DNA from 3 places in the Bradyrhizobium sp. Kon37 genome. Region 3 is predicted to be linked to each of the others. Evidence: predicted binding sites of a transcription regulator. Region 3 holds the regulator's gene; each other region holds the start of a gene.

Region 1 (3,277 bases), on a different contig from region 3:
TCATGCTGGGCATTCCCCGCCGCTATTCTCATTTCGTGTTCGGAATCATCCAGTCCGGACTGACCTCGCTGGTCGCCGCGGGCATCGCCAGCTTTCCCGCAGGGAACGCGCTGGACTTCCTCGCGCACTGGATGGTGTCGTGGCTGATCGCATGGGCGGCGATGCTGCCGATCGTGCTGCTCGCGGCGCCGGCGATCCGCGCCTTCTCGCTGCGGCTGACGCAGGAGGAGGGCGGCTCGCAAACCGGCCGGCCGGCATGAAAATCGACAAAGAAATCGGCAAGGAAATCAGCATGAAAAAACCCCGCTTGGAAGAACCAAGCGGGGAGAAGGTTATTGGAGGCTGAGGTGCTGGGCTGCAACACCATAGCCAGGCGACCCTAGCCGGCTCAGCTTACGACAGCCTGACAAGGCCCGCGACGGCGGCAGCGAAAGCCGGAGCTCGGGGGCCGCAGACTGGCCCCGCACCGGTCCCAATTTCGACATCCGTTCGCACAACTCAGGACACAACCGCAGGCGAGATTCCGCAGCGACGGTGCTGCCATGGGGGAAACGTGGCGCACCGGCAACGGGGTGGCATCATGGACAACGTAGAGCGGTCATTCGCCGCCGCGACGGCGGCTGGCTTCGTAGTGCTGGTGATCGGCATCGGGTTGCTGGTTCTGCTGTAGGTGATGTTGAGTGCCGGGACGGCTCCGGGGTGGAAAGGCCCATGCGCGCCTTTCAAAAACACGAAAACAACCCCATGCACAGTAGCCTGCCGGAAAATTCCGTCGTTCAATCAATGAGTTAGTGGTAGTATTTAGATACCTTATCGCCTCGGATTTCACCTCCAAGGCCCCTGCGAATCCCTATTCCCGTGCCGATCTCCGTGAGATCAATGGCGGTCGCTCGGGCACCGTCGCCAGCGCGGTCCCGGCGCCAAACACCGCCGCCTGCCGAGTCGGTAGGCCTGCTCGGTCAGCTCCTAAGCCCTCGTCGTGGCCGCTTTAGTGAACCTTGATCGCGTCCAGCGGCAAACGGAGCTCGGCGGCACGCTCTTCGCGGTCCTTCTTGCGGAACTCGTTTTCCTTGCGCTCGAACTTGCGCATCTCCTCCTGCGCCGCCTCCAGCAGTGGATTGCGCCGGCTCGTATCGTGATGCGTGTTGTTCGTCATGACTGAGGTCCCCAGAGTTGCGGTCCCGTCCAAGACTCCCATGCAAGAGTCCCATCCCAGAGAAGGCCGCAGACCGCGAAAAGGTTCGGTGCCGCAGGATTACGGAATTCTGACGGCGCGCAGGGCATCCGTCTTTGATGCGCGTCATTTAACGCGCAAATCCCCAAAAGAACATATTGCGAACCTAGAACAAATAGGGTACATTGATTTTATCGCCGCGCCGCCCCGCCAGCCGTTTGTCCCTCTAGCGAATCCTCGCCATAAGGAGCACGACCCAATGTCCACCACTGCCCTGCGTATCGTCGAAGGATCTTCCATGGACAAGAGTAAAGCTCTGGCCGCCGCGCTCTCCCAGATCGAGCGGCAGTTCGGCAAGGGCTCGGTGATGAAGCTCGGCAAGAACGACCGTTCGATGGACGTCGAGGCGGTCTCCTCGGGCTCGCTCGGGCTCGATATCGCGCTCGGGATCGGCGGCCTGCCGAAGGGGCGCGTCGTGGAGATCTACGGGCCGGAATCCTCGGGTAAGACCACGCTGGCGCTGCACACGGTGGCGGAAGGGCAGAAGAAGGGTGGCATCTGCGCCTTCATCGACGCCGAGCACGCGCTCGACCCGGTCTATGCGCGCAAGCTGGGCGTGAACATCGACGAGCTCCTGATCTCGCAGCCGGACACCGGCGAGCAGGCGCTGGAAATCTGCGACACGCTGGTGCGCTCCGGCGCGGTCGACGTGCTGGTGATCGATTCGGTCGCGGCGCTGGTGCCGAAGGCCGAGCTCGAGGGCGAGATGGGCGATGCGCTGCCGGGTCTGCAGGCTCGTCTGATGAGCCAGGCGCTGCGCAAGCTGACGGCGTCCATCAACAAGTCCAATACCATGGTGATCTTCATCAACCAGATCCGCATGAAGATCGGTGTGATGTACGGCTCGCCGGAAACCACCACCGGCGGCAACGCGCTGAAATTCTATGCCTCCGTCCGCCTCGATATCCGCCGCATCGGCGCGATCAAGGAGCGCGACGAAGTGGTCGGCAACACCACGCGCGTCAAGGTCGTCAAGAACAAGCTGGCGCCGCCCTTCAAGCAGGTCGAGTTCGACATCATGTACGGCGAGGGCGTCTCCAAGATGGGCGAGATCCTCGATCTCGGCGTCAAGGCCGGCATCGTCGAGAAATCCGGCGCCTGGTTCTCCTATGACAGCCAGCGTCTTGGCCAGGGCCGCGAGAATTCGAAAGCATTCCTGAAGGCCAACCCGGACATCACCGCCAAGATCGAGACCTCGATCCGCCAGAACTCCGGCCTGATCGCCGAGCAGATTCTCGCCGGCAGCCCCGAGCGTGACGCCGACGGCGAAGAGCCGGGCGACGAGTAAGCTTCAACAGTAGAGTTTTTCGCGAGGAGCGGGCGCTGAGGACGTTGAGTTGCCGACGTCTTCGGCGCCTGTTTCGTTTTGCGTGGGGGCACCGGGTGGTGCGATGAAGCGTCTGATCTTGACCAGTTCGTCCGGAGGCCAGCTCGCACGGTCCGGGCTGGCGGAGCTTGTCATCTCATCCTCGTTTCACTTTGAGTGGGGACCGCTGCCCTCGCCCGAGAAGCTCGCAGCCTATTTCGCGCCGCGTTCGGCGAATCTCGGGCCTGGTGATCATTGGTCTGATTGGGGCATCCGCTGGCCCAAGAGCATCAAGGATCGCAAAGACTTGTCCCTTGCGGACTTCTGCGAGCAATATGACGTGGTTGAACTTTGGTTCGACCCAGCTCCCCGGGATCAATTGCAGCTCGTCTGCCTGCTGGACCACCTCAGCTCCTGCTCCTCACTGGTGCCAAAACTTCGACTTCGACTTGTCTCATCCGAGCTGACGACAGCACACGGTGAGGATCTCGCTGCGTCCGAGCCGCACATCCATGTCGTGCCTGTTAGGGCCCAGGAGTTCGAGACTGCCCGGTTGGCGTGGTCGGCCTACCGTGCGATGAGCCCTGAGGCGTGCGTCGATCTCCTTCACCAGGATCTCAGTGCATTGCTGATGCTGCGCCCGGCCTTGCTCGATCTTTTGGCAGAACTGCCGTCGCCTGCGACCGGACTCGGTGCGACCGAGATGCGGTTCTTGGAGATGCTTGCCAGAGGGTTTG
Region 2 (3,277 bases), on a different contig from region 3:
ATCCGCGCTTCGGCCTTGTCGATCTTGGCGGCATAGGTGACGCCGTCCTCACTCTGCTGCTTGAGCTGAAGCCCGCCGCGGGCGAGCGCGGCCATGGCGCGCACCATCAGATCGGCACCGAGCCGGGACAGACGATCGTGCAGATCGAGCGCGGTCATATTGTCCGTGATCGCGAGCCGTTCCGCCATGGCGACGTCGCCGGTGTCCAACCCGACATCCATCTTCATCACCATCACGCCGCTCTCGGCATCGCCGGCCATGATCGCGCGGTTGATGGGAGCGGCGCCGCGCCAGCGTGGCAGCAGCGAGGCGTGCAGATTATAGCAGCCGAGCTTTGGCGCATCGAGGATCGCCTGCGGCAGGATCATGCCATAGGCGACGACGACGGCCGCATCAGCGTCGAAGGCGCGAAATTCTTCCAGCGCCTCCGGCGTCTTCAGCGTCTTCGGCGTCAGCACGGGCACGCCAAGCTTTCGCGCGGCCTCTTCCACCGGGGTCGGCTGCAATTGCAGGCCGCGCCGGCCGCCGGGCTTGGGCGCGCGCGTATACACGGCCGCGATCTCGTGGCCATGCGCGACGAGCTCGAGCAGCGTCGGCACGGAGAAATCGGGCGTGCCCATGAAGATCAGGCGGAGGGGCATGTGGCGGCGCTCGGTAAGGATGGTTTCTCCGTCATGCCCGGGCTTATCCCGGGCATCCACGGTCTTGGCGACAAAGCAAGCAAGGCGTGGATGGCCGGGTCAAGCCCGGCCATGACGACGAGAGAGAACCCTACTCACTCCGCGCGCTTGGCGGCTTTCTCGAACTTCTTCAGCACGCGGTCGCGCTTGAGCTTTGACAGATAGTCGACGAACAGCACGCCGTTGAGATGGTCGATCTCGTGCTGGATGCAGGTGGCGTAGAGGCCTTCCGCGTCCTCCTCGTGCACCTTGCCGTCCAGATCCATGTAGCGCACCCGCACCTTCGCGGGACGCTCGACCTCCTCGTAATATTCGGGGATCGACAGGCAGCCTTCCTCGTAGACCGACAGGTCCTCCGAGGAGGAGAGGATTTCCGGATTGATGAAGACGCGCGGCTCGGGCTTGGTCTCGCCGTCCTGGTCGGGCTTGGCGAGGTCCATGGTGATCAGCCGCAGCGGCTGCGCGATCTGGATCGCCGCGAGCCCGATGCCGGGCGCGTCGTACATGGTCTCGAACATGTCGTCGGCAAGCTTGCGGATCTCCGGCGTGACCTTCTCGATCGGCTTGGAGACCAGACGCAGCTGCTTGTCGGGCAGGATGATGATTTCTCTGAGGGCCATGGCCGCGATTTAAGCCGGGCGTTCGATGCGGTCAATCCGGCCGGGAACCCCGTTAACCCTCCGCTAACCATAAAACTTCGGGTTTCGTTAACCATAAAAATTAACGGGGCATTTACCCTAAATGTTCGCTATTCGTTCGTGCCGCCGAGCGAATCGGCTAGAAGCAGGGGCATGAACGAGATCATTTTCATGCTCGGCGACTGGTCGGTGCGCACCGTGGACGCGCTGATCGGCTTCGGCGCCCTGGTCCTCATCCTGATGGTGGTGATCGCCGTCGTGATCGCGCGCTCCGGGCGGCGCGGGGCGGAACTCGCGATGGCCAACGCCATCCGCGCCGACGAACTCGAGGAGCGCATCAGCCAGATGCTGCATGCCCAGAGCGAGGCTTCGGGGCGGGTCGACGCCATGACCCAGACGCTGGCCGGCCGCCAGGCCGACATGGCACGCGCGGTCAACGAGCGGCTGGATTCGGTGACCCACCGCGTCGGCCAGTCCATGGAGCACACCACCCGCAACACCATGGAGAGCCTGCGCGCGCTGCACGAGCGGCTCGGCATCATCGACAGCGCGCACAAGAACCTCACCGACCTCACCACGCAGGTGACGACCCTGCGCGACGTGCTCGCCAACAAGCAGTCGCGCGGCGCCTTCGGTCAGGCGCGGATGGAGGCGATCGTCCAGGACGGTCTGCCGAAGGGCGCCTACGAGTTCCAGTTCACGCTCTCGACCGGCAAGCGTCCGGACTGCGTCGTGTTCCTGCCCGACCAGCGGCCGCTCTGCATCGACGCGAAATTTCCGCTGGAGGCGATGACCGCGCTGCATGACGCGCGCAGCGACGAGGAAAAGCGGATCGCCACGCAGCGGCTGCGCGGCGACGTCATGAAGCATGTCAGCGACATCGCCGAAAAATATCTCGTCGCCGGCGAGACCCAGGACATGGCGCTGATGTTCGTGCCGTCGGAATCGGTCTACGCCGAAATCCACGACGGTTTCGACGACGTGATCCAGAAGGCGTATCGCGCCCGCGTCGTGCTGGTGTCGCCGTCGCTTTTGATGCTGGCGATCCAGGTGATGCAGCAGATCATGAAGGACGCGCGCATGCGCGACGCCGCCGACCAGATCCGCACCGAGGTGATCAAGCTCGGCGACGACCTCGGCCGCCTGCGCGATCGCGTGCTCAAGCTGCAGAAGCACTTTGCCGACGCCAACGAAGACGTGCGGCAGGTACTGATCTCCGCCGACAAGATCGAGAAGCGCGCCGGGCGCATCGAAGAGCTCGATTTCAGCAAGAGCGATGCGCCGGAAGCACCGCATCTGGTCGCGACCGGCGCTGCCGAGCTGTTCCCGCGGAAGCTCCAGGCGGGGGAGTGACTTTCCTTACCTCGCCCCGCTTGCGGGGAGAGGTCGGATCGCCCTTGCGATCCGGGTGAGGGGGTACAGGTCTCACAACCATCTCATTTGTGGAGAGAGGCCCCTCACCCCGACCCTCTCCCCGTCAGAACGGGGAGAGGGAGAAGAGGCAGCGCTCCCAGAATCTGCTAACACCCCGCCATGACCGCACCCGACGCGACCTCCCCTGCCGGCTCCGGCACGGCCCCCACCTCCTGGCGTGACAGCCTTGCCGTTTACCTGCAGCCGCGGGTGCTGATCGTGCTGTTCCTCGGCTTCTCGTCCGGGCTGCCGCTGGCGCTGTCGGGCTCGACGCTGCTGGTGTGGATGCGGGAATCGGGCGTCGATCTCAAGACCATCGGGCTGTTTGCGCTGGTCGGCACGCCCTACACGCTGAAATTCCTGTGGGCGCCGCTGGTCGATGCAATGCATGTGCCGCTGTTCACGCGAGCGTTCGGGCGGCGGCGCGGCTGGCTGCTGTTCTCGCAATTGCTGCTGATCATCGCGATCCTGCTGCTGGCGCTGACCGATCCCGCCCGCTCGCCGTTCTACGTCGCGCTCGGCGCATTGCTGGTGGCGACGGCCTCG
Region 3 (3,277 bases):
TCGCTGACGGCCTTGAACGCGGACAGCCCTTCGCCACAGAGACCGCCACCAAACTCCAGCCGCGTGCGCGTCCGATCGGGCACCCAGAGTTCAACGACGCGAAGGAAGGTTTTCATCGAGCGTGTCCGCCGTCTCAAGCCCTGACAGCATCGGTCATTTGGCTGCGAAGCGGACGTTCAAAATTCAGGCAGGGCGGCTCAAACTTCGTGCGGCGGAGAGGTGCGGGCTTGGTCCATCCGATTGGATTTCGCGGACGCAAGCCGTACCATCTCGCCGGCCACGGCCGGCGATGGCAATTCAATCCTGACCCCCGACCTCGTAGCCGGAGGCGGCTGTGTCAGCCGATCGGCAGGTGCCTGACGGTCGGCTGCCGGTCGGCGGTAATCTGCGCCTTGTGCTCGCGCTCGGTGACCGACTGAGTCACCGGCAGTTGCAGAACGGTCGCGCGCTGGCCTTCGACGAGCTGCGTCACCAGCACGTATTTGCCGTCCGGGAATTCGATCGCATCATGATGGCGGTCGGGAACGTGCGGGTCGATCTTGCCGAACTTGCCCACGCGGGAATTGATGGTGCGCGTCCAGATCCAGCGATTGTCGTAGCGAACGTCGTCGGCGAAGGCGAGCTCCGTTCCCGGCAGCAGGCAGACGGCAACAGACGGATCGGCTGCCGAGGCGAAGCCGCGCGTCGAGGTGCCGCGGAAGCTTGTCGTGACGATCGTCTCGCCGACTTCGGCGGGGCGCGACGCGACGGCATGCAGGCTGTAGTCACACATCGGGTGCTCCTCATGCTGGGATAGCAACCCGCGTCTCTTAATCGAGGCGCAGGCCTCTATCAGAGTTGAAGCATGAACGCTCTGCTTGGTTGTGGGCAAATCTGCGGCTGGTTTCCGGGAGCCGCGATCACATTATCTTTCCCGAATTCAATAGGAACAAAGCGAGTTGCGATGCATTCGGGAGGCGCGTGCGCGAATATCGCCGGCTTAACTGCAACGGTCGAGCTTGATCGCTGGATGGTGTTTCCTCGAACACTCGAGCCGCGAAGCGGTGCCGTTTGAAGCGGTGCTGTTTCGTGGGCGTCGCGAGGAGCCAGCGCCGAAGGAGGGGCCGGATAGTCTGTGCAGAACCAGAAAGACTACCCAGCCGGAGACGACGATGATCCGCTCCAATCGCTGACCGGCGATGCCGGTAGGAAGCGCGCGAGGCGCCAGGCACCTCCGGTATGAAGTACTCCCGATATTAAGGACTCCCGGTATCAAGGACTCCCGGTATCAGTACTTCCGGTAAAGCCCGATCAGCTTGCCTTGAATCTTCACCCGGTTGGGCGGCAGGATGCGGACCTCATAGGCTGCGTTGGCGGGCTCGAGCGCGATCGAGGCGCCGCGGCGGCGGAAGCGCTTCAGCGTCGCTTCCTCGTCGTCGATCAGCGCCACCACGATGTCGCCTGTATCGGCGCTCTCGTTGCGCTGGATCAGCGCCATGTCGCCGTCGAGGATGCCGGCCTCGACCATGGAATCACCGCGCACTTCGAGCGCGTAATGCTCGCCCGAGCCGAGCATGTCGGGCGGCACGCTGATCGTATGGCTGCGGGTCTGCAACGCCTCGATCGGCGTGCCGGCCGCGATGCGGCCCATCACCGGCACCGCGACGGGACGTTCGCCGTCGTCCGCGGGCAGGCTGGAGCTCGCACGCACCTTGCCGAGATTGCCCTCGATGACGCTCGGCGTGAAGCCGCGGCGGCTGCCGGCGGCTGCCTGGAGCTCCGGCAGCTTGATGACTTCAATCGCACGGGCGCGGTTGGGCAGGCGTCGGATGAAGCCACGCTCCTCGAGCGCCGTGATCAGGCGATGGATGCCCGACTTCGAGCGCAGATCGAGCGCATCCTTCATCTCGTCGAAGGAGGGCGGCACGCCGCTTTCCTTCAGACGTTCACTGATGAACCGCAGAAGCTCGTATTGTTTGCGCGTTAACATCTCGACCAAAGTCCCCCGGTTGATGTCGTCCGATTCCGAGACGCAGAGTTCGGCAATAAGCCGCTACATACTCGAAACAAATCATGAACGGACACTATATGTTCGATACATGTTCCGCAACTGCTTAATTTACCGTGAACAGAGCAAAGTTCGCGGAACGCGCATTGCGGGACGCTCAGACGGGGAGCCGCAACACTTCGCAAGCCGTGCCGGCCTCGGCCTTCGGCGCGAACGGTGCGCGCACGAGAAGTACCTGTGCTGCAGCGAGATTCGCAAGCAGCGAAGAGTCCTGATGATTGACGGGAAGAACGACGCGCGTGCCATCGTCACGCTCCTCCAGATGCGCGCGCAGATAGTCCTCGCGCTGGTCGTTGGCGCCGATTTCGCGGCCGAGCACGGCGCGTTCACGGCGATGGTGAATCACCGAACGGCCCGACAGGGCGCGAATCAGCGGCACCATGAACAGGAAAGCGCACACGTAGGACGACACGGGATTGCCCGGCAGGCCGATCACCCCCATTGCGCCGAGCCGCCCGTGCATCATCGGCTTGCCTGGCCGCATCGCGATCTTCCAGAACGCCAGTGCGATGCCTTCCTCCCTCAGTGCCTGCTGGACCAGATCGTGGTCGCCGACCGATGCGCCGCCGGTCGTGATCAGGATGTCGGCGCCGCTCTCGCGGGCGCGGCGGATGCCGGCGGTGGTCGCCTCCAGCGTGTCGGCGGCAATACCAAGGTCGATGGTCTCGGCGCCCTCGCTGCGGGCGAGCGCGTGCAGGGCGTAGCCGTTGGAGTAGACGATCTGGCCGTGGCCGGGCGTGGTGCCCGGCATCACCAGCTCGTCGCCGGTGGCGAGAATCGCGACCCTCGGACGCCTGAAAACGGCAAGGTGCGGATGGTTCATCCCGGCGGCGAGCGCGAGGTCGCGCTCGGTGAGACGACTTCCCTTGCGCAGGAGCACGTCGCCCTCGCGGAAATCGACGCCGGCGGCGCGGATGTGCCGTCCGGCGATGGCGGCTTCTTTGATCGTGATACGCTTGCCGGCGGCGACCGTGTCCTCCTGGATCACGACGGCGTCCGCGCCAAAGGGAACGACGCCGCCGGTGAAGATCCGCACGGCCTCGCCGGCGCCGACCGTCCCCGCGAACGGTCGGCCTGCCGCGACTTCGCCGATGACGGTGAGTTCCGAATCGATCGTCGCGGCATCGGCCGCGCGCACCGCGTAGCCGTCCATCGCCGACATCGCCTGCGGCGGCTGCGTGCGCCGCGCCGCGACGTCACGCGCGAGCACGCGATGGTAGGCCTCGTCGA

Evidence for each region. Region 3 encodes LexA, which represses DNA repair genes until DNA is damaged. Its sites were predicted from a motif close to TGTTCNNNNTGTGTTCNG; they were not measured.
Region 1: the regulator LexA is predicted to act here: its motif matches at 1,342-1,359, upstream of recA (recombinase RecA).
Region 2: the regulator LexA is predicted to act here: its motif matches at 1,423-1,440, upstream of AC0L3J_RS00830 (DNA recombination protein RmuC).

What each region holds. Positions count from the first base shown of each region.
Region 1 covers NZ_JBVVOY010000007.1:61,341-64,617, forward strand. Annotated here, with positions in the region: gene AC0L3J_RS16495 (DUF2798 domain-containing protein) at 3-260, shown strand; gene AC0L3J_RS16500 (hypothetical protein) at 989-1,156, opposite strand; gene recA (recombinase RecA) at 1,434-2,522, shown strand; gene AC0L3J_RS16510 (hypothetical protein) at 2,626-3,277, shown strand, end outside.
Region 2 covers NZ_JBVVOY010000001.1:150,867-154,143, forward strand. Annotated here, with positions in the region: gene fmt (methionyl-tRNA formyltransferase) at 1-641, opposite strand, end outside; gene def (peptide deformylase) at 776-1,300, opposite strand; gene AC0L3J_RS00830 (DNA recombination protein RmuC) at 1,472-2,671, shown strand; gene AC0L3J_RS00835 (AmpG family muropeptide MFS transporter) at 2,852-3,277, shown strand, end outside.
Region 3 covers NZ_JBVVOY010000029.1:21,466-24,742, forward strand. Annotated here, with positions in the region: gene AC0L3J_RS32655 (GAF domain-containing protein) at 1-116, opposite strand, end outside; gene AC0L3J_RS32660 (hypothetical protein) at 338-772, opposite strand; gene lexA (transcriptional repressor LexA) at 1,268-1,969, opposite strand; gene AC0L3J_RS32670 (molybdopterin molybdotransferase MoeA) at 2,145-3,277, opposite strand, start outside.